One region of the Pantoea sp. S18 genome, then DNA from elsewhere that is predicted to be linked to it. Evidence: predicted binding sites of a transcription regulator. Region 1 holds the regulator's gene; each other region holds the start of a gene.

The links. Region 1 encodes CRP, which controls carbon source genes, mostly activating them, when cyclic AMP is high. Its sites were predicted from a motif close to ATGTGANNNNNNTCACAT; they were not measured.
Region 2: a site for CRP is predicted at 2,864-2,881, ahead of cdd (cytidine deaminase). Genes of this name have one in related genera too.
Region 3: a site for CRP is predicted at 3,705-3,722, ahead of VIJ98_RS03585 (iron-containing alcohol dehydrogenase). Genes of this name have one in related genera too.
Region 4: a site for CRP is predicted at 2,985-3,002, ahead of focA (formate transporter FocA). Genes of this name have one in related genera too.

The regions. Positions count from the first base shown of each region.
Region 1 covers NZ_CP142688.1:3,926,344-3,931,355, reverse strand. Annotated here, with positions in the region: gene VIJ98_RS18335 (aspartate aminotransferase family protein) at 1-200, shown strand, start outside; gene VIJ98_RS18330 (YccS/YhfK family putative transporter) at 197-2,275, opposite strand; gene crp (cAMP-activated global transcriptional regulator CRP) at 2,334-2,966, opposite strand; gene VIJ98_RS18320 (OsmC family protein) at 3,271-3,675, shown strand; gene VIJ98_RS18315 (phosphoribulokinase) at 3,727-4,596, opposite strand; gene VIJ98_RS18310 (YheU family protein) at 4,658-4,876, opposite strand; gene VIJ98_RS18305 (hydrolase) at 4,879-5,012, opposite strand, start outside.
Region 2 covers NZ_CP142688.1:2,815,446-2,820,457, reverse strand. Annotated here, with positions in the region: gene VIJ98_RS12995 (NAD-dependent malic enzyme) at 56-1,753, opposite strand; gene cdd (cytidine deaminase) at 1,914-2,810, opposite strand; gene VIJ98_RS12985 (CidB/LrgB family autolysis modulator) at 2,935-3,627, opposite strand; gene VIJ98_RS12980 (CidA/LrgA family protein) at 3,620-4,003, opposite strand; gene metG (methionine--tRNA ligase) at 4,174-5,012, opposite strand, start outside.
Region 3 covers NZ_CP142688.1:800,256-805,267, forward strand. Annotated here, with positions in the region: gene VIJ98_RS03570 (MFS transporter) at 1-401, opposite strand, end outside; gene VIJ98_RS03575 (phosphoglycerate dehydrogenase) at 446-1,399, opposite strand; gene VIJ98_RS03580 (dihydrodipicolinate synthase family protein) at 1,550-2,434, opposite strand; gene VIJ98_RS03585 (iron-containing alcohol dehydrogenase) at 2,452-3,600, opposite strand; gene dtnK (D-threonate kinase) at 3,784-5,012, shown strand, end outside.
Region 4 covers NZ_CP142688.1:1,476,503-1,481,514, forward strand. Annotated here, with positions in the region: gene pflB (formate C-acetyltransferase) at 1-1,998, opposite strand, end outside; gene focA (formate transporter FocA) at 2,068-2,928, opposite strand; gene ycaO (30S ribosomal protein S12 methylthiotransferase accessory factor YcaO) at 3,286-5,012, opposite strand, start outside.

The DNA.
Region 1 (5,012 bases):
TGATTGGTGCCGCGCTGAAGCCGCAGTTCGCCAGCAAGGCGCGTGACATCCTCAATGCTTCTGCAGCGGAAGGGCTGATGATTCTCACTGCCGGTACCGACGTGATTCGTTTTGTGCCGTCGCTGGTGATTGAACCTACCGATATCGCCGAAGGCATGACGCGTTTCGCCAGCGCGATTGAAAAGGTGCTGGCTGCTTAATCCGCTTTCGGACGTAACACCTTGAGCCAGCGGCCATGATGCGGTCGCTGGCTCCACGCCAGTGAAGAGATGGTGTGCATCACGCTGAGGTGCTGCAAAATCCGCTTCACATGCTGTTCGACAATCGTCACCGGCCCTTCATTGAGATTCTCCGGCGCTTCCAGAATATTGCTGTCGTTGCCCGGCCCGTCATACGCCAGCCGCTGCTGACAACGCTGCAGCGCGATTTCACAGGATTGCAGATAACGTTCCGCTAGCTTCGCCGTCAACATGGTGTGCTCACGCGCCAGAATCGTCATGGCGTTAATATGCTCGACGATAAACTGACTGTGCGTAACCCACATGCGCATATCTTTCAGGTATTGCAAATTAAAGCCTGGCTCGCTCGATGCCTGGTTCAATGAGTTGAACAGCGCGTTGTGCGCCTGATTAACCTTCATGCGCTGATATGCCAGTTTCTCCGGCGACTGTTCCGGTCCCAACAACATTCGCAGAGCTTCCTGATAGGCTTCCAGCGCATCGTGCGCGTTCTTGCGCAGCAGCCCGCTTTGCCACTGCGGCCACAGCCAAATCATCCCGGCGAAGGCAATCAAGCAGCCCATCAAGGTATCCATCATGCGCGGCAGCAGAAACTGTGCGCCGTTGAGCGACAGCAGCTGCAGCGAATACACCGCCGTGACGGTGAAGCCAATCATCGACCAGCCGTAATATTTACGCGTAATCAGATAACTCGCCAGCGTGATCCCCAGCATAAACAGCAGCGTGATTGATTCCGGCACCGCCAGCCGTAACGAGGCGGCGGCGATCAGCAAACCGGCAAAGGTGCCCAGTGCACGGTGCTGGATGCGCACGCGCGTCGCGCTGTAACCGTTCTGGCTGACGAACATGATGGTCATCAGAATCCAGTAAGGTTTGGGGATGTTGAAGAACAGCGCCAGCGAGCTGCCAAACATCAGCATCACGGCGAAGCGTGCCGCCGTGCGCAACGCGGTGGATTTGAATGACAGATAACTGCGCAGCGCCGGCAACAGCGGCAAACGGCGCTGGCGATCGGCCATCAGGTCACGCGTGTAGAGCGGCTTCTGCGTACGCAATACGCGGGCGATGCGGCTGAAGTGATACAGGCAGAAGTTACCGACCGGATTATCCGGATGCTGGCGCGCAATTTTCTCCAGCGCGCCGAGCTGTTTCTCCATGTGGAAACGGTCTGGCAGCTGATGGTAGAGAATCGCATCCGCCAGCACGCGCAGTCGCGCCGAGATGATTTTGGCGTTCCAGCGAATCACCGCTTCGGCGTGGCTCTCTTCAACCAGCCTCTGCACCTCTTCAGGCTGATGCAAACTCACCGAGATGTGTTCCTGTAAATCCAGCGCCACCTGGAAAGCGCGCGTCAGGCGTTTGTGGCTGTTATCGCGGCTGGCCGACAGCATATGCATTTGCTGGTAGCAGGTGGTGATGAGATCGACCGCCTTTTGCTGACGCGCCAGCAGCGGTGGCAGCGCTTTTTCTGGATCGGTCAGCTGCGTCAGTAAGGTATATTTGGCATCGCAATAATCGGCCAGCTCGCGGAACAGCAGGCTGAGCGATTCGCGCATCGGCTGCTCTTTCCACAGCCAGAACCAGAACCAGTTGAATAAGCCGTACCACAGCGTGCCGCCGATGTAGAGCAGCGGCGGCACCCACATCGGCATGCGTCCCACTAAGCTGAGCGTAAAGATGGCGGCGATGAGCGTTGCGGGCAGTAAGCGCGCATGCAGCGGACCGATTTCGCCGGTCACGCCAATCAGCAGCGGCAGCGCCAGCAAAATCAGCGGCAACGGAATCTGGTAAGCAGTAAGGATTTGCATCAGGAAACTGCCGGTGGCAAACAGCGAACCACCCACAATCAGGCGTTTGAAGAAGCGTTTGTGCGGCGTATCCAGCCCCGCCATGTTGCAGCAGGCAGGCACTAACGAGAACAGCAGACCTTTTTGCAGATCGCCAAACAGCCAGCCGAGAGCCACAGGCAGGCACAGCACCAGCGTTTGCCGCAGCGCATAGTTAACTTCGGGATGATAGATGATTCGGCGCCACATCAGCTCATCGCAAATAGAAACGGCGCGATGTTGCCATCACGCCGTGGGTGAGAAGAAATTAGCGGGTGCCGTAAACGACGATGGTTTTACCGTGTGCGGAGATCAGGTTCTGATCTTCCAGCATTTTCAGGATACGGCCCACGGTTTCGCGTGAGCAGCCCACGATCTGACCAATCTCCTGACGGGTAATTTTGATTTGCATCCCGTCTGGGTGAGTCATCGCATCTGGCTGTTTGGCCAGATTTAGCAGCGTTTGCGCGATACGTCCGGTTACATCGAGGAAGGCAAGGTTGCCCACTTTCTCAGATGTGACTTGCAGACGACGCGCCATTTGCGACGAAAGTCGCATTAAAATATCCGGGTTTACCTGAATCAGCTGACGGAATTTTTTGTATGAAATTTCAGCCACTTCGCAGGCAGACTTCGCACGTACCCAGGCACTACGTTCCTGGCCTTCTTCGAAAAGACCGAGTTCGCCGATGAAATCTCCCTGATTGAGGTAGGAGAGAATCATCTCTTTGCCTTCTTCATCTTTAATCAGTACCGCTACGGAACCTTTTACGATGTAGTACAGCGTTTCCGCTTTCTCACCCTGATGGATGAGCGTGCTTTTGGATGGATATTTGTGAATATGGCAATGGGACAGGAACCATTCGAGTGTAGGGTCTGTTTGCGGTTTGCCGAGAACCATTCGCTATTATCCTCTGTTGTAATCGTGCCCAAAATACAGGGGGCATTTTTCCCTGTCAGGCGGTTTAATCGTCGAGCGTTTCCAGTAATGGAAAAATTATTCCGGGTGGACTCTTAAGCTACGCTTTTGATTCTTCCGGCCTTCGTCTGTGATGACGAAAATATTTTCAGCACTGTTTGTAGCACAGCTTTTGCGAGCTGTCTTGTGTTGTCTCGCTTCAGCAAAAGGGGGATTACTCTGGATTGCTGTTTGTCAGGTGAAAGCGTACTCTGGCGGCAAAACCGCCGCTTCAGGAGAGAGAATAATGCAGGCACGAGTGAAATGGGTGGAAGGTCTTACCTTTCTCGGAGAATCCTCATCTGGCCATCAGGTATTAATGGACGGTAATTCCGGTGATAAAGCGCCAAGTCCAATGGAGATGGTGCTGATGGCCGCAGGCGGCTGTAGCGCCATTGATGTGGTGTCGATCCTGCAAAAAGGGCGCAGCGATGTGGCCGATTGCGAAGTGAAACTCACCTCAGAACGCCGTGAAGAGGCGCCACGCATTTTTACCACCATCAACCTGCATTTTATTGTCAGCGGCAAAGCGTTGAGCGATAAAGCGGTTGCGCGCGCGGTTGACCTGTCGGCAGAAAAATATTGCTCGGTGGCGATCATGCTTGGTAAAGGCGTGGAAATTACCCACAGCTATGAGGTTGTCGAGTTGTAATCGGTCGTAGGGGAGGCATTCATGCCTCCCTTTTCACAGCCCGCACCAAACCTACTCAATCCGTTTCCCTTCAATCAGTCGCTGAACCAGCGGCAGCATAATCAGCTCCATCGCCAATCCCATTTTGCCGCCCGGCACCACCAGCGTATTGATGTGGGAAATAAACGATCCCTGAATCATCGCCAGCAGATAGGGGAACGCGATGCCTTCCAGACCGCGAAAATGAATCACCACGAAGCTTTCGTCGAGCGAGGGAATTTCGCGGGCGGCAAACGGATTTGAGGTATCAACGGTCGGCACGCGCTGGAAGTTAATGTGGGTGCGCGAGAACTGCGGCGTGATGAAGTTAATGTAATCCTCCATCGAACGTACCACCGAATCCATTACTGCTTCGCGTGAATGTCCGCGCTCGCCGGTGTCACGCACCAGCTTCTGAATCCACTCAAGGTTAACAATCGGCACCACACCAACCAGCAGATCGACATGCTCCGCCACATTTTGCTGCTGCGTGACCACGCCGCCGTGCAAGCCTTCATAAAACAGCACATCGGTGTTTTCCGGCAGCGGCTGCCACGGCGTGAAAGTACCCGGCACCTGATTCCACGGCACCGCTTCATCGTAGGTGTGCAGATATTTGCGTGATTCGCCGAGGCCGGTTTGGCCGTAATGTTTGAACGTCTGCTCCAGTAGGCCGAAATCATTGGCTTCCGGGCCGAAGTAGCTGATGTGGCGACCGAGATCGCGCGCTTTGCGGATCGCCATGTCCATTTCGGGACGCGTGAAGCGATGGAAACTGTCGCCCTCGAGTTCCGCCGCATGCAGATTCAGCTGCTGGAAAATCTTGCGGAAGGCGAGGCTGGTGGTGGTGGTTCCGGCGCCGCTGGAACCGGTGACGGCAATAATTGGATGCCTGGCTGACATAACAGAGCTCCCTGTGAGGTCCGGCGATGAGCATTGTTACCACGAATTGCCGCAGGGTGCATCAGCCGCGGAATTCACCCTTCGGCATAATATTGATCGATTCATGCAGTTCCGACCACACCAGCACCACGTCGCCGCGCTCCAGCTGGCGGCGCACATCGGCGACTTTTTGCAGCAAACTGCGTTCCTGCTCGCCGTAATCGGTGCCTTCGCGTAACACGAAGGTCTCAATCAGGTTTTCCAGCGTCTCCGCTTCGAGTTGTTGCCAGGGAATAATCACAATTACACATCCAGATAAGTTGAGAGCCAGTCGGGCACGCGCTGTTCCAGCCACATTTTCGGTTTAAGCAAGGTGCCGCCGACAAAGCCGACGTGGCCGCCTTGCTGCGTCAGCTGATACTGAATGGAAGCTGACA
Region 2 (5,012 bases), 1.1 Mb from region 1:
TTGGCTGACGTTTTTTTAAACGTTGCCGGATCTAAATGATCCGGCAACGAATTTATCAGATCGAAGTACGGCGATAGTTACGATATTGCGGCAGCCAGAAGTTGTTGCTGACGGCTTTCGACAACACATCTTCCGAGGTCACCACCGCCACGCCAGCCAGCTGCGCGGCTTTGCCCACTTCAATGGCAATCAGCTTGGAAACGCCCTGAATATCTTTGATCTCCGGCAGAACCGGACCTTCGCCGTCGTTAACCAGCGGCGAACAGTCGGCCAGTGCGCGGCTGGCGGTCATCAGCATCGAATCCGTCACGCGACTGGCGCCTGCAGCGATGACACCCAAACCGATGCCAGGGAAGATATAGGAGTTGTTGCATTGGGCGATTGGATAGGTTTTCCCTTTCCAGGTGACCGGTGAGAATGGGCTGCCGGTGGCAACCAGCGCGGCACCGTCGGTCCAGGCGATGATGTCGGCTGGCGTCGCTTCCACGCGTGATGTCGGGTTCGACAGCGGCATAACGATTGGACGCTTGGTGTGCTTGTGCATCTCGCGGATGATCTCTTCGGTGAACAGGCCAGGTTGACCTGACACGCCGATCAGAATATCCGGCTTGGCGTTACGCACCACGTCGAGCAGAGAAATTGAATCGCTATTGGTGTCCCAATCTTTCAGGCTGTCGCTCTTCTGCACCAGCTTGCTCTGGAAATTGAGCAGATTCGGCAGCTTGTCGGTCAGCAGACCGAAGCGATCGACCATCATCACGCGGCCACGCGCTTCATCATCGCTTAAACCTTCCGACTTCATCTGCGCGATAATCTGCTCGGCGATACCGCAACCGGCAGAGCCGGCACCGAGGAACACCACTTTCTGCTCGCACAGGCGGCTGCCGGCAGCGCGGCTGGCGGCGATTAAAGTGCCGACGGTCACTGCGGCGGTGCCCTGAATGTCGTCGTTAAAGCAGCAGATCTCATCGCGATAGCGCTCCAGCAGCGGCATAGCGTTTTTCTGCGCGAAGTCTTCGAACTGCAACAGCACGTTCGGCCAGCGACGATTCACCGCCTGGATAAACTCGTTAACGAACTCTTCGTACTCTTCGCCAGTAATGCGCGGATGACGCCAGCCCATATAGAGCGGATCGTTCAGCAATTGTTGGTTGTTGGTGCCGACATCCAGTACCACCGGCAAGGTGTAAGCCGGGCTGATGCCGCCACACGCGGTATACAGCGACAGCTTACCGATTGGGATGCCCATGCCGCCGATACCCAAATCGCCGAGACCGAGAATACGTTCGCCATCGGTCACCACGATCACTTTTACATTCTGTTTAGTGGCGTTCTGCAGCATGTCTTCGATGCGGTCGCGGTTGTTGTAAGAGATGAACACGCCGCGCGCGCGACGGTAAATTTCAGAGAAGTGTTCACAGGCGGCGCCGACCGTTGGGGTGTAGATAATCGGCATCATCTCTTCCAGATGATTGTCGAGCAGGCGGTAGAACAGGGTTTCGTTGGTATCCTGGATGTTACGCAGATAGACATGCTTGTCGTTGTTATTTTTGAAATCCAGGAACTGGCGCCAGGCACGTTCTGCCTGCTCTTCGATGGTTTCTACCGCTTCCGGTAGCAGGCCGTTGAGGTTAAATTCGTTACGTTCTTCGAGGGTGAAGGCGCTGCCTTTATTCAACAGCGGAAATTCCAGCAGGATCGGACCCGCATAAGGAATATACAGCGGGCGTTTACTTTCGTAGTCGAGTTCCATGCAGTGCTTGCTCCGGTTGCAGTGTTTTCTGACGTATCGCCGGGAAAAGGTAACGCCAGTCCATCTTGAAGTGAAGAGGTTCTGGCGCCCGATCCTATGAAAATTCCTGCAGATGTACAGCTTTTGTTAACAGAAGGTCACAAAAGCGGTAAAAGGATCACTAAACTGATGTTTTCGAAACTAAAGTAAGTGAGAAATCCTCACATCCTAACGCCTTAAGCGTAGCGCGTGTCGCATCCAGCTGACTCAGCGTGCTGTCCTGACATTCTGCCAAAACCGCTTGCTGAATAGTCTCCAACGCTTCGTTGCTCATGTTCATCAAAATCAGTGCGGCTTGCAGCGGCGGCAAGCTTGGGTTGAAGGCGGCGTTTTCCGCATAGCGGCCGGTAAAGACCTTGCCGCTCTGGCTGCGCAACGCCACGCCGCTGTAGCTCAGGCTATAAGGTGCGTGACTGTGATTGGCGGCGGTAATAGCTGCCTGTTGCAACGCATCACCTTGAACGGCAAAACCATGATCGATCGGCGTCAGCAAACGTTCTGTGATGTTGAGATCGGCTGGACCAAACGCATCCGGTAAATAGTCGCCCAGCGTGCTAACCGCGCGTCCCGGCAGGCTGATGCGAATCGACGTGCCGCTGTTCAGCTCGTTCATAAACTGACGGCAATGTCCGCACGGCGTGTAATTGACGGTAATCGCCGCCAGCTTCTCTTCACCGCGCAGCCAGGCATGCGTAATGGCACTTTGCTCGGCGTGCACCGTCTGCTGCAGCGGCGTGTGCAGGAACTCCATGTTGGCACCGAAGTACCAATGTCCGCTGACGCCGCGCGAGATCGCGCCGACATTAAAATTTGATATGGTTGCCACCGCGCAGCTCGCCGCCAGCGGCAGCAGTTCCAGCGCCAGCGCATCATCATCCAGACCGGTAAGCTGTTTCAGTTGCGCGACATCCTGCGGACGCAATACGCCGTGGAAATCCGGCGCATCGAGCAGCGGCTGAATCGCAGCTTGCAGCGCAGCGGGCAGGGCAGAAAAAGCAGTAAGGAATCGTGAATGCATGATGTGATGGCCTCAGTTACGCGTTAGCGGCGATGCGCCGCCAGAGGTTTTATATGTGATCCAAGTCGCTCTGACAATGCAAGCTGATTGGGTTGTTTCAACTTTGCGAGATCTCTCGCAAGTTTCAGCCCCACCAATGCATTAATAGCGGAAAAAGGAACGGTGCCAGTAACGAAGTGATGATGCCGCAAATCACCAAAGCCAGTGAGCTGAAGGCACCTTCCTGATAATCGATCTCGGCGGCGCGTGCGGTGCCTAACGCGTGCGAAGCATTACCAATCGCCAATCCGCGCGAAGATTTGTTTTTCACCTTAAACAGATTAAGCAGCATATGACCAAACACCGCGCCCAGCACACCGGCGATGAGCACGCAGATGGCGCTGATAGCGGGAATACCGTGCAGCGAGGCGGAGACCGCCATCGCAATCGGCGTGGTGACAGATTTCGGCATAATGGTGGCGGCGATTTCCGGCGTTGCGCCCATCCACAGCGCAATCGCGGTACCCGACACCATCGCCGTAATGCTGCCGATGAAACAGACGCTGATGATGGTTTTCCAGCGCGCACGAATCTGATGCATCTGCTCATACAGCGGCAACGCCAGCGCGACAACCGCCGGTTGCAGCAACTGATTGAGCAGGCTGCTGCCGGCAAAATAGCGCGTGTAAGGCAGATTGGTAAGCAGCAGAATCGGAATGACAATCGCCATCGCCACCAGCAATGGATTGACGATGGAGATATTGATTTTCGCCGCCAGTTTGCGCGCCAGAAAATAGGCGATTACGGTCAGCGGCAGCGACCACCATGCGTCAATCATTCGGCTTCTCCTGCGGGCGCTGCAAACGCTCAGCGCTGAGACCCACAATCAGCAGCACCATAAAAGTACTGACAATGCACGACACCACAATCGGTCCAAACTGCTCGGTGAGAATATCGGTATAGCCCATCACGCCGACACTAATCGGCACAAACAGCAGCGCCATGTAGCGGATCAGTAAATGGCATCCGGGTTTCACCCACTCAACCGGCATGATTTGCAGCGCCAGCAACAGAAACAGCAGCAGCATGCCGATGATGCTGCCGGGAATGGTTATCGGGAGCAGGGAAGAAATCCCCATTCCAGCGTAAAGCGCCGCATAGATGATGACGAAGGCGCGCACATAGCGCCAACAAGCAGAGAGAACGGCAGGCATGTCAGGCTCCTGTTTTCGTAGCGCTTTATCATACGCATTAAGCGATTAGCGTGCTAGCGATCACAATACAGTCTGAGCTGGTCGCCATAAATTGCGACCCTACGAAAAACGCGCCAATCCTTTGTAGGATCAACAGGTACAAAAAAGCCGCCCTGAGGCGGCTTGTTAGCTTACTTAACCGGCATGCCCGGAACTGCGCCGCTATCCACGGAAAGCACAAACAGGTCTTTGCCGCCTGGGCCCGCTGACAGCACCATGCCTTCTGAAATACCGAAGCGCATTTTGCGCGGCGCGAGGTTAGCCACGATGATGGTCATCTTGCCGACCAGCACGGAAGGATCCGGATACGCCGCGCGAATGCCAGAGAAAATCTGACGCTTCTCGCCACCCAAATCCAGCTCCAGACGCAGCAGTTTGTCAGAACCGTCAACCAGCTCAGCTTTCTCGATCAGCGCCACGCGCATATCGACCTTGGCGAAATCATCGATGGTGATGGTGTCGCCAATCGGCGCATCCGCCAAAGGACCTGTTGCCGCAGGTTTGTTCGCCGCAGCTGCATCCTCTTTCGAGGCTTCAACCAGCGCGTCAACCTTGGTCATCTCGATACGGCCATACAGCGCTTTGAACGGTGCCACTTCATGATCCAGCAGCGGTTGGGCAATCGCATCCCAGCTCAGCTCGCTCTGCAGGAAGGCTTCGGTGCGTTCGGTCAGCGAAGGCAGCACCGGCTTCAGCCAGGTCATTAATACGCGGAACAGGTTGATGCCCATTGAGCAGATCGCTTGCAGGTCGGCATCGCGGCCTTCTTGCTTCGCCACCACCCAAGGTGCCTGCTCATCGACATAGCGATTCGCCAGATCGGCCAGCGCCATGATTTCACGGATCGCGCGGTTATATTCGCGGCTAGCCCAAGCTTCGCCAATCTTCTCAGAGGCATCAACAAAGGTCTGATACAACGCCGGATCGGCCAGTTCACTCGCCAGCTTGCCGCCAAAGCGTTTGGTCAGGA
Region 3 (5,012 bases), 1.2 Mb from region 1:
TCGCGGTCCGGGAACCAGCGCGCGGTAATGCCCGCGTTGCTGGGATAGGCGGCGGCTTCACCGACGCCGAGGGCTAAACGTAGCGCCAGCAGCGATTTAAATCCGGTCGCGAGGCCCATCGCCATGGTCGCGATTGACCACCAGCCGACGGCGATGCCGAGGCCTTTTTTCTGACCGAAGCGATCGGCGAACCAGCCCGCCGGGATCTGCAACAGCGCATACGACCAGAAGAACGCCGCCATGATGAAGCCCATCATTTCAGGATTGATATCGAGCTCTTTGATCAGATGCGGTGCCGCTGCCGAGAGCACGGTGCGGTCAATGTAGTTAATGGCGATGGCCAGCCACATCAGGCCAGCAATCCACCAACGGATACGACTCGAGCGCGCAGAGTTAGTCATAATAATTATCCACTCGAAAAAGGGTTACAGAGAAAGGCGGCGTGTTATTCCAGCCCGTTCATCACGTTGATTGGGCGTTCGCCCTGTTGGATGCACTGCACAATTTGCGACACGCAACGTTCACCAATCGCGCTGATTGCGCCGTCGGTGTAACCGGCAATGTGCGAAGTGGGAATGAAGTTGCTGAGCGTGAACAGCGGATGTTCGGTCAGCGGTTCCTGCACAAACACATCAGCCGCCGCACCGGCAATCACGTTATCCAGCAGCGCCTGATAGAGATCCTGTTCGTTCACCACGCCGCCGCGTGAGGCATTAATCAGGAAGGCAGTTTTCTTCATGCGTTTGAGGCGTGCGGCATCAAATAAATTTTGCGTCTTGTCGGTAAGCGGCATGTGCAGAGTGATGAAATCGCTGGTTTCGGTCAGCTGATCCAGCGTGACGAATTCGATGCCGTGCTCGGCAGCAAACTGTTCATCGGGATAAAAATCGAACGCGATCACCCGCATGTTGAAGCCTTTGGCGCGCAGCGCAACCTGCTTGCCGATATTGCCCAGCCCGATGATGCCCAGCGTTTTGCCGTAGACGTCGGTGGCAAAAATTCGCGGCCAGCTGCCGGCGCGGGTTTCAATGGCGGCCTGGGTGATCTGACGCGCGCTGTTGAGGATCAAAGCAAAGGCGAAATCGGCAACCGCGTGTTTGTTGGCATCCGGCACGTTGGTGACGTAAATACCGTGTGCGCGCGTCGCTTCCAGATTGATGTTGTCGACGCCAACGCCGTGCTTACAGACGATTTTCAGCTGCGGCGTTAATGCCAGCAGTTCTTCATTGATGTCGGTAAAGGCCACAATCATCGCTACGGTGTCAGCCAGATGTGGCTCAAGTGCGCTCAGCGGCGCATCGGCGGGCAGCGTGATCAGCTCAAAACCGTGCTGCTGCAGCACCTCAATCGGTGCCGCGTCGTATTTGGCGAATGACGGTGAAGTACAGATGACTTTCATGATTCTTCCCGGGATTAGTAAATGCTGCCAAATTGGCCAGGTCACCATAAATGGCGACCCTACAAAACCGCATTCATATGTGCGTTCGTACCCGCATTCATACGCCGTAGGGTCGCCCTTTAGGGTGACCAAACCAACGGCGCACCTGCATTACTGCAAATACTGATTCACAATCTGGCGGATCTTCTGCTCTTCTTCGGCAGAGAAACTCACCGCATAGCGGCTGTCGCCAACCTCAAAGCCCAGCAGCGTCACCGCTTTTTTCACTGCGGCGGGAGAGAAGCCCACGCTATACAGATCGGTGCGCAGACCGGTGACGTTTTCCTGCGCCAGGCGCGAACCTTCGATATCGCCGGCATGAAAGCGTGCCCAAATCGCATTGATCTCTTTAGGTGCCACGTTAGCGAGACCAGAAATACAGGCTGAGCAGCCGTCGACAAAGCCCTGATGAATCAGCGAATCCGGGCCGTTCAGCACATCAAAACTGTCGATTCCTGCAGCCGCTTGCAGGAAGCCGCTCAGGCTTTCGTAGCTGCCGGCGCTGTCTTTAATGCCGATGATGTTCGGGTGCGCGGCCAGCGTGCATACGGTTTCCGGCTGCAGCGTGTTGCCGGTGCGCGCCGGAATGTTGTAGAGGAACAGCGGCACGTCGATGGCGTCGGCCACCGCGCGATAGTGGGCAATCAGCTCTTCCTGCTTCAGCGGCACGAAATAGGGCGTGATCACCGAAACCGCATCCACGCCCAGCTTCGCCACTTGTTTCCCAAGGCGAATGGTTTCACGTGTGGAGATCTCGCCAATGTGCGCCACCACCGGCGCGCTGCCGTTCACTTCATCAACGCAGGTTTGCGTCACCGCCAGCTTCTCCTGTTCGTTCAACACGAAGAATTCGCCGTTGGTGCCGCCGCAGAAGATGCCGTTGCCAGCGCTTAATTGACGTTGAACCTGTTCGCGTTGAGCGGCTGGATTGAATGCGCCGTCGCGATCGAAGGTGGTGACGATGGCGGTTAACACGCCCTGAATTTTTTTGCTCATGTTGTCCTCGATAATCCTTAGTGATTCAAAGCCGGAAATAGCGTCAGGTAGACGTTGCGTACGTCATCGGCGCCCACTTTCATCGGTACATTCTTCATCAGGCGCTGCACGTCGAGCGCGGCTTCCACCAGATACGGCAGATGATCCGGGCCGATACCCAGCTCTTCCAGGCTGGCGGGCAGCTTCAGGCGTTTCACCAGCGCGGCAAAATACGCCACCAGCGCGTGGGATTTGGCTTCGTCGTCCAGCGAGGTATCGGCATCCGGCAGTAGATCGTAAGCCTGAGCGAATTTGCTCACCGCCGCCGGACGCACAAAGCGCATACAGGGCGCGAGCAGAATGGCGTTGGCGACGCCGTGCGGCAGGTGATATTTGCCGCCCAGCGGATAAGACATTGCATGTACCAGATGCGTACCGGCATGCGCAATCGATGCGCCACCGTAATAAGACGCCCACAGCATATTCAGGCGCGCTTCAAGGTTATCCGGCTCCGCGATGGTGGTTTCGAGGCTGGCAAACAGCTTTTTCATGCCGATCAGCGCATAGTTATCGCTCACCGGATTCGACACGGTAGCGGTAAAGCACTCGATTAAATGGCACAGCGCATCGATACCGGTGGAAGAGGCGATGTGCGGTGGCATGCTGGTAGTAAGTTCTGGCACCAGCGCGACATAATCTGGCAGCATCACCGGCGTGATAATGCCGACTTTGGTCTCTTTCTCGGGGATTGCCAGAATCGCGTTAGGCGTGGCTTCTGAGCCGGTACCTGCGGTGGTCGGAATCAGCAGCGAAGTGGTGCGCGTCTGCGGTTTTTCACCCGCCAGCAGCGCATCCAGTGTCGGCGCGCCTTCGACACACAGAATCGACAGCAGCTTGGCGACGTCCAGTACGCTGCCACCACCGACGCCAATCACCAGATCCACATCGGTGCTCGGCAGCGCGGCGACAATGGCTGCCACATCGTGTTGGCTGGGTTCTGGCGGCACCGTATTGACGATGCTCAGGCTGGCAATCTGCTGTTTCAGTTGGGCGATTAGCGTCTGCACCGCCGGAATGCCTTCAATATTCTTATCGGTCACCAGCAGCGCTTTTTCTTTACCTTGCAGTAAATAGCTGAGGTCATTAAGCGCCTGAAAGCCACTGATCACGGTGCTGTTGATATTCATCTCTTACCCTTACGTTTTTTTGTGCCGAATGATTAAATTTGCTCAAGCAGCGCGAGGTCTATCACTACAGTGCCTAATTTTATAGGACAAATTGATTTCGATTAATTTGATCTTGCTCACATATAATCAATCATGATTGAATATAATCATTGCAGCACGGCAGCGGCCGGAAGAGGAGAGAGCATGACTTTACCGCCATGGAAAACGCCAGTCCTGGTGATTGCCGATGATTTCACCGGCGCCAATGACGCGGGCAGCGGGCTGGCACAAGCCGGAGCGCGTGTGCATGTGCTGTTTGATAGCAGCACGCCGCATGACGCTGATGCCGCCGATGTGCTGGTGATCAGCACCGATAGCCGTGCGCTCAGCGAACAGGAAGCGGCCCGCCGCACGCGGGCGGCGATTGAGCAACATCAGGCCATCGCTAACGATGGTTGGTTGTTTAAGAAGATTGATTCCACGCTGCGCGGCAATCCCGGCGCGGAAATCGAAGCCGCAATGCAGGCCAGCGGCAAAACATTGGCCTTAGTGGTGCCGGCGGTGCCGAAGCTTGGACGCACCACGCGTGCGGGTGAAGTGTGGATCCATCAGCAACGCCTGATCGACAGCGAATTCGCCAGCGATCCTAAAACGCCGGTCACCAGCGGTCATGTGCTGACGCGATTGCAGATGCAGAGCACCTTGCCGGGTGAAACCCTCGATCTCGCCACGCTGCGTGGCGACCAGCTGGCGCAGGTACTTGGCAGCAAGCAAGGTTTGCTGGTGGTGGATATCGAGCAGGACGGCGACATTGCCTTATTAATGGCCGCGGCAGCCACGCTGGAGGCGCGTCCATTGCTGGCCGGTGCGTCCGGGCTCAGCGATGCGCTTGGCGCGATGCTGGCGGCGCGTCAGCCGCGTCCGGTGCTGGCTGTGGTTGGCTCGATGAGCGCGATTGCGCAGCAGCAGATTACGCGCCTCGCCAGCCAGCGCGACATCCGCGTTATCGATATTGATATCCGCCAGCTGTTTGCCCAACCGGCCTGGCCGCAGGCTGAACAGTGGCAGCAGGCAATGCAGCAGGCGCTGTACGACCGCGCGCATTGCGTGGTGCGCACTACGCAACACGCCGATCAGCGTCATGAGATCGAGCAGTTATGCCAACAGCATCAGGTTTCACGTCAGTTATTGGGCGAGCGCATCTGCCAGTTTCTCGCGCAGATAATCCGCCGCGTGTGCCGCGAGGTGCAGCCCGCTGGGCTGTATCTCTCTGGCGGTGATGTGGCGATTGCCGTGGCACAGGCGTTTGGCGCGAGCGGTTTCCAGATTCAGGGCCTTGTGGCGGGCTGCGTGCCGCACGGGGTTTTGCTTAACAGTGAATTACACCTGCCGGTGATGACCAAAGCAGGTGGCTTTGGTGACGAAAACACCCT
Region 4 (5,012 bases), 1.8 Mb from region 1:
ATAAGAGATGCCGTCTTTAGCATAAGCGAAGGGCAGTTTCGCGACCGAGGTCAATGAAGCTACCGCACCTTTCTGATCACGGCCGTGCATTGGGTTAGCACCCGGTCCGAACGGTGCACCCGCACGACGTCCGTCTGGCGTGTTACCGGTTTTCTTACCATAAACCACGTTAGAAGTGATGGTCAGTACTGACTGAGTTGGCACCGCATTGCGGTAGGTTTGCAGTTTCTGAATTTTTTTCATGAAACGTTCAACCAGATCGCACGCCATGTCATCAACGCGCGAGTCATTGTTACCAAACTGCGGATATTCACCTTCAATTTCAAAGTCTACCGCTAAACCATCTTCATCACGGATGGTTTTCACTTTGGCGTATTTGATAGCAGAAAGTGAGTCAGCGGCAACAGACAGACCCGCGATACCACATGCCATGGTGCGATAAACGTCACGGTCGTGCAGTGCCATCAGTGAAGCTTCATAGCTGTACTTATCGTGCATGTAGTGAATGATATTCAGGGAGGTGACGTACTGCTTCGCTAGCCAATCCATGAAGTGATCCAGACGCTCCATCACGATGTCGAAATCAAGAATCTCGTCAGTGATTGGCGCTTCTTTCGGACCAACCTGCATTTTCAGTTTTTCATCAACGCCGCCGTTGATTGCATACAGCAGGGTTTTTGCCAGGTTGGCACGCGCACCGAAGAACTGCATCTGCTTACCGACAATCATTGGGCTAACGCAGCAGGCGATAGCATAGTCATCGTTGTCAAAGTCAGGACGCATCAGGTCGTCATTCTCATACTGCAATGAGGATGTATCGATAGAAACTTTTGCGGCGTATTTCTTGAAGTTAACCGGCAGTTTTTCAGACCACAGAATGGTCATGTTTGGTTCCGGAGATGGACCCATGGTGTAAAGCGTATTCAGGAAACGGAAGGTACTTTTGGTCACCAGAGTACGGCCATCTACGCCCATACCCGCTAATGATTCTGTTGCCCAGATTGGGTCACCGGAGAACAGCTCATCGTATTCAGGCGTACGCAGGAAGCGCACCATACGCAGTTTCATTACCAGATGGTCAATCAGTTCCTGTGCGTCTTCTTCAGTTAGTTTCCCGGCCTGAATATCGCGGTCGATGTACACATCAAGGAAGGTGGATACGCGACCGAAGGACATCGCCGCACCATTCTGAGATTTCACCGCCGCGAGGTAGCCGTAGTAAGTCCACTGAACGGCTTCTTGTGCATTGGTAGCGGGCAACGAGATATCTGAACCATACTTCGCAGCCATCTCTTTGATTTGACCCAGCGCACGATGCTGTTCAGAAATCTCTTCACGCAGGCGAATAGTGGCTTCGAGGTCAACACCATTCTCCATATCGCTTTGCAGAGAATTGAACTGCGCAACTTTGTCTTTCATCAGGTAATCAATGCCGTACAGCGCAACGCGGCGATAGTCACCGATGATACGACCGCGGCCATAGGCATCAGGTAAACCTGTCAGTACGCCTGATTTACGGCAGCGCATGATGTCTGGGGTATAAACATCGAATACGCCTTGGTTATGGGTTTTGCGGTAATCAGTGAAGACTTTTTTCAGCGCGGGATCGAGTTCGCGGCCATAAACCTTGCAAGAGCCCTCAACCATTTTGATGCCGCCGAACGGGATGATGGCACGTTTCAGAGGCGCTTCAGTTTGCAGACCAACAATTTTTTCCAGCGATTTGCTGATGTAGCCGGCGTCGTGAGAGGTGATGGTTGAAGCCAAATCGGTGTCAAAATCCACCGGCGCGTGAGTGCGGTTCTCAATTTTGATGCCTTCAAGCACGCTGTCCCACAACTTAGTTGTGGCTGGAGTCGCGCCCGCGAGGAAGGACTCGTCGCCTTCATACGGTGTATAGTTTTTCTGGATAAAGTCACGGACGTTGACGCTGTTCTGCCATTCGCCGGCGCTAAATCCTTCCCAGGCTGACGCCATTTTTTCATTCAGTTCGGACATGATATACCTGCCTTATTTAGGGAGACTTTGACGTATGGCGCGCTGCTTCAGCACGCCAGTACCAATTCATTAATGCACCGGCTCATCGCCACGCAGATAGATTACCCAGTAGGTCAAACCGACTAATAATCCGCCGCCAATAATGTTGCCGATGGTTACGGGAATAAGGTTATTAAGAATAAAATCGCTAACGCTGAGTGAGGGAAACTGTGCTGCGCTTGCACCAGCCATTTGCCAGAATTCCGGGCTGGCAAAATCACGGATAACAATGGCCATCGGAATGAGGAACATGTTGGCTATGCTGTGTTCGAAGCCGCAGGCAACAAACATCGCTACCGGTAAGATCATCGCAAACATTTTATCCATCAGGCTTCGGCCGGAGTAACTCATCCATACCGCCAGGCAAACCATCAAATTGGCGAGCGTGCCGAGACTGACTGCTTCAATAAAGGTGTGATGCATCTTGTGGTCAGCGGTTTGCAGAAGGTTTAAGCCCCAGGCACCATTCGCCACCATGTGTTCACCGGCCAGCCAGATCAGCGCTACAAAGAACAGCGCGCCAAACAGGTTACCTATATAGACGGTCAACCAATGTCGACCAAGTTGCAGCCAGGTGATTCGGCCGCTGGCTTTTGCCACCACGATCAGAACAGTTGAGGTGAACAGGTCAGCGCCACACACGACTACTAACATTAAACCGAGTGAGAAACAGATACCGCCGATCAGTTTTGCTATGCCGTAGGGCATGGCTCCACTTCCGGTAGTTGCAGTGATATAGAAGACAAATGCAATTGAGATAAATACGCCAGCAGTAATGGCAAGGAAGAATGTGGTTAAAGGACGTTTAGTAGCTTTATATATGCCGGCTTCTTCTGCAACTTTCGCCATTGCCGCCGGTAATAATGAATTAAAAGGGTTGTCAGCTTTCACACTAACGCTCTCCAAAAATTGCCTGTAAAGATACTAACAAAGGAGTATAGGTCAGAAATTGATGTGGATCATATTTGACCGGAAGGTTGCTGATAAGCGAAGCGATAAAGCATGCATTTTGTGTTTAACTAATTGAATTATATAAAATAAATAATTTTTAATTTATGCAAAATAAGTTGAAGGTGGATGCAGTCAAGGCTGGGTTTTGTTAAATATCATTAACGAATGAAGCTTAATTGTTATTCAATAATACGCTTTAATATCTTTGCATGATCAAAATAAAAAAATGGCACTGATTTTTTTCAGTGCCATTTACCAATACGTTAATTTCTATGGATAAGACTTAAAGCGTTAAGGCTATTTTTGTGACCAGTAACGACGTTTGGCTGTCTGCAGTTTTTCATAGGCAGCGAGTAATGATTGATGCGCAGGGAATGCTTTTAGGTCCAGATCGACCGCTTGCAATCCATAGAAGGGCGCTTCACCACTAATTGCCGCTGAAGCAGCTTCAACAGCGGCTTGGCCATACATACGAACAAAGGCGCGATGATATTGAAGTGGATCACGTTCCTCTTCCATTGCCAGCAGCAGCAAGGTTTGCAGGCAGCGATAGTAGTTAGCGCGCTCTTCGCTGAAGATGGACTGGTTAAATTCCATCGTCCATTCAGTCCAAATCAGAGCCTGATCCAGGTCGCCACCTGCCAGCGCTAGCATCGCTTTCAGCTCGCCGATACGCAGCGTGTACCAACCATTATCTTTGCCTGATGCCAGACCCAGCAGTTCGCGCACGCGAGTAAAGTCATCATGACCTTCCTCATCCAGTTGCACGATCAGCTCGAGATAGGCCTCAGGTTCCCATTGGCTTTCCGGCAGCGCCAGCAGCGTTTCGCGCAGTGGTGCACCCATGCTGTTATTCGCCAGCAGCAGATCTTCCGCTGGATAAATATCAGACATACCAGGAACGATAATGCGGCAAGCGTAAACGCTCAGATGTTCATAGTCAGCGATATAGACTTCTTTATCTTCCGCACGGAAGATCGCCATCAGCGTATCAAACTCTTCGTGCGTGGTACCCGCAAAGCTCCAGTCGACGAAAGGATAGTCAGCATCGTTTTTGAACATATCCCATGAAATCAGACCGCTTGAATCGATGAAATGCGTTTCCAGGTTAGCGTGTTCCGCCACTTCTTCATCATCAAACGTCGGCGGAGTAAACACGTCGAGATCTTTCAGACCACGGCCCTGCAGCAGTTCAGTAACTGTACGCTCCAGTGCGACGCCAAAGTCCGGATGTGCACCAAACGAAGCGAAACAGGTACCATTTGCTGGATTGAACAGCACTACGCAGATAACCGGATATTTACCGCCCAGTGAAGCATCGTAAGAGAAGATTGGGAAACCTTCTGCTTCCAGACGATCAATCGCTTCAATTACGCCAGGATGACGTTGCATCACCTCTGCTGGAATTTCTGGCAGGCTGATGGATTCGGCGATGATGCGATTCTTGATATGGCGCTCAAAAACCTCAGACAGGCCCTGTACGCGCGCTTCGTTCGCGGTGTTACCGGCTGACATACCATTCGAAACGTACAGATTTCCGATGATGTTCATCGGGATATAAACCGTTTGCTGGTCAGATTGGCGGGTAAATGGCAGGCCACAAATACCGCGCTCATCATTGCCGGATTGCAGATCAATCAGCTCAGAAGCACCCAGGCTCTCATCAGGATCATAGAACTTGCGCAGGCGCGCATCCAGAATGCCTTCTGGCAGGCTGTCGTCTTCAGTGAGCGGGAACCACTTTTCATTCGGATAGTGAACAAAATCGCCATTAGCGATGGATTTACCTAACCAGAAATCGGCGAAGAAATAGTTAGTAGAGAGGCGCTCAAAATATTCGCCCAGTGCTGAAGCCAGAGCGGCTTTTTTGCTAGCACCTTTGCCATTTGTAAAGCACAACGGGCAGTCGCGATCGCGAATGTGTACTGACCAGACGTGTGGCACCGGATTCAGCCAGGAAGCTTCTTCAATATTGAAACCAAGGTCTTGCAGTTTCTGCTGAAAGCGAGCAATGGAATCTTCCA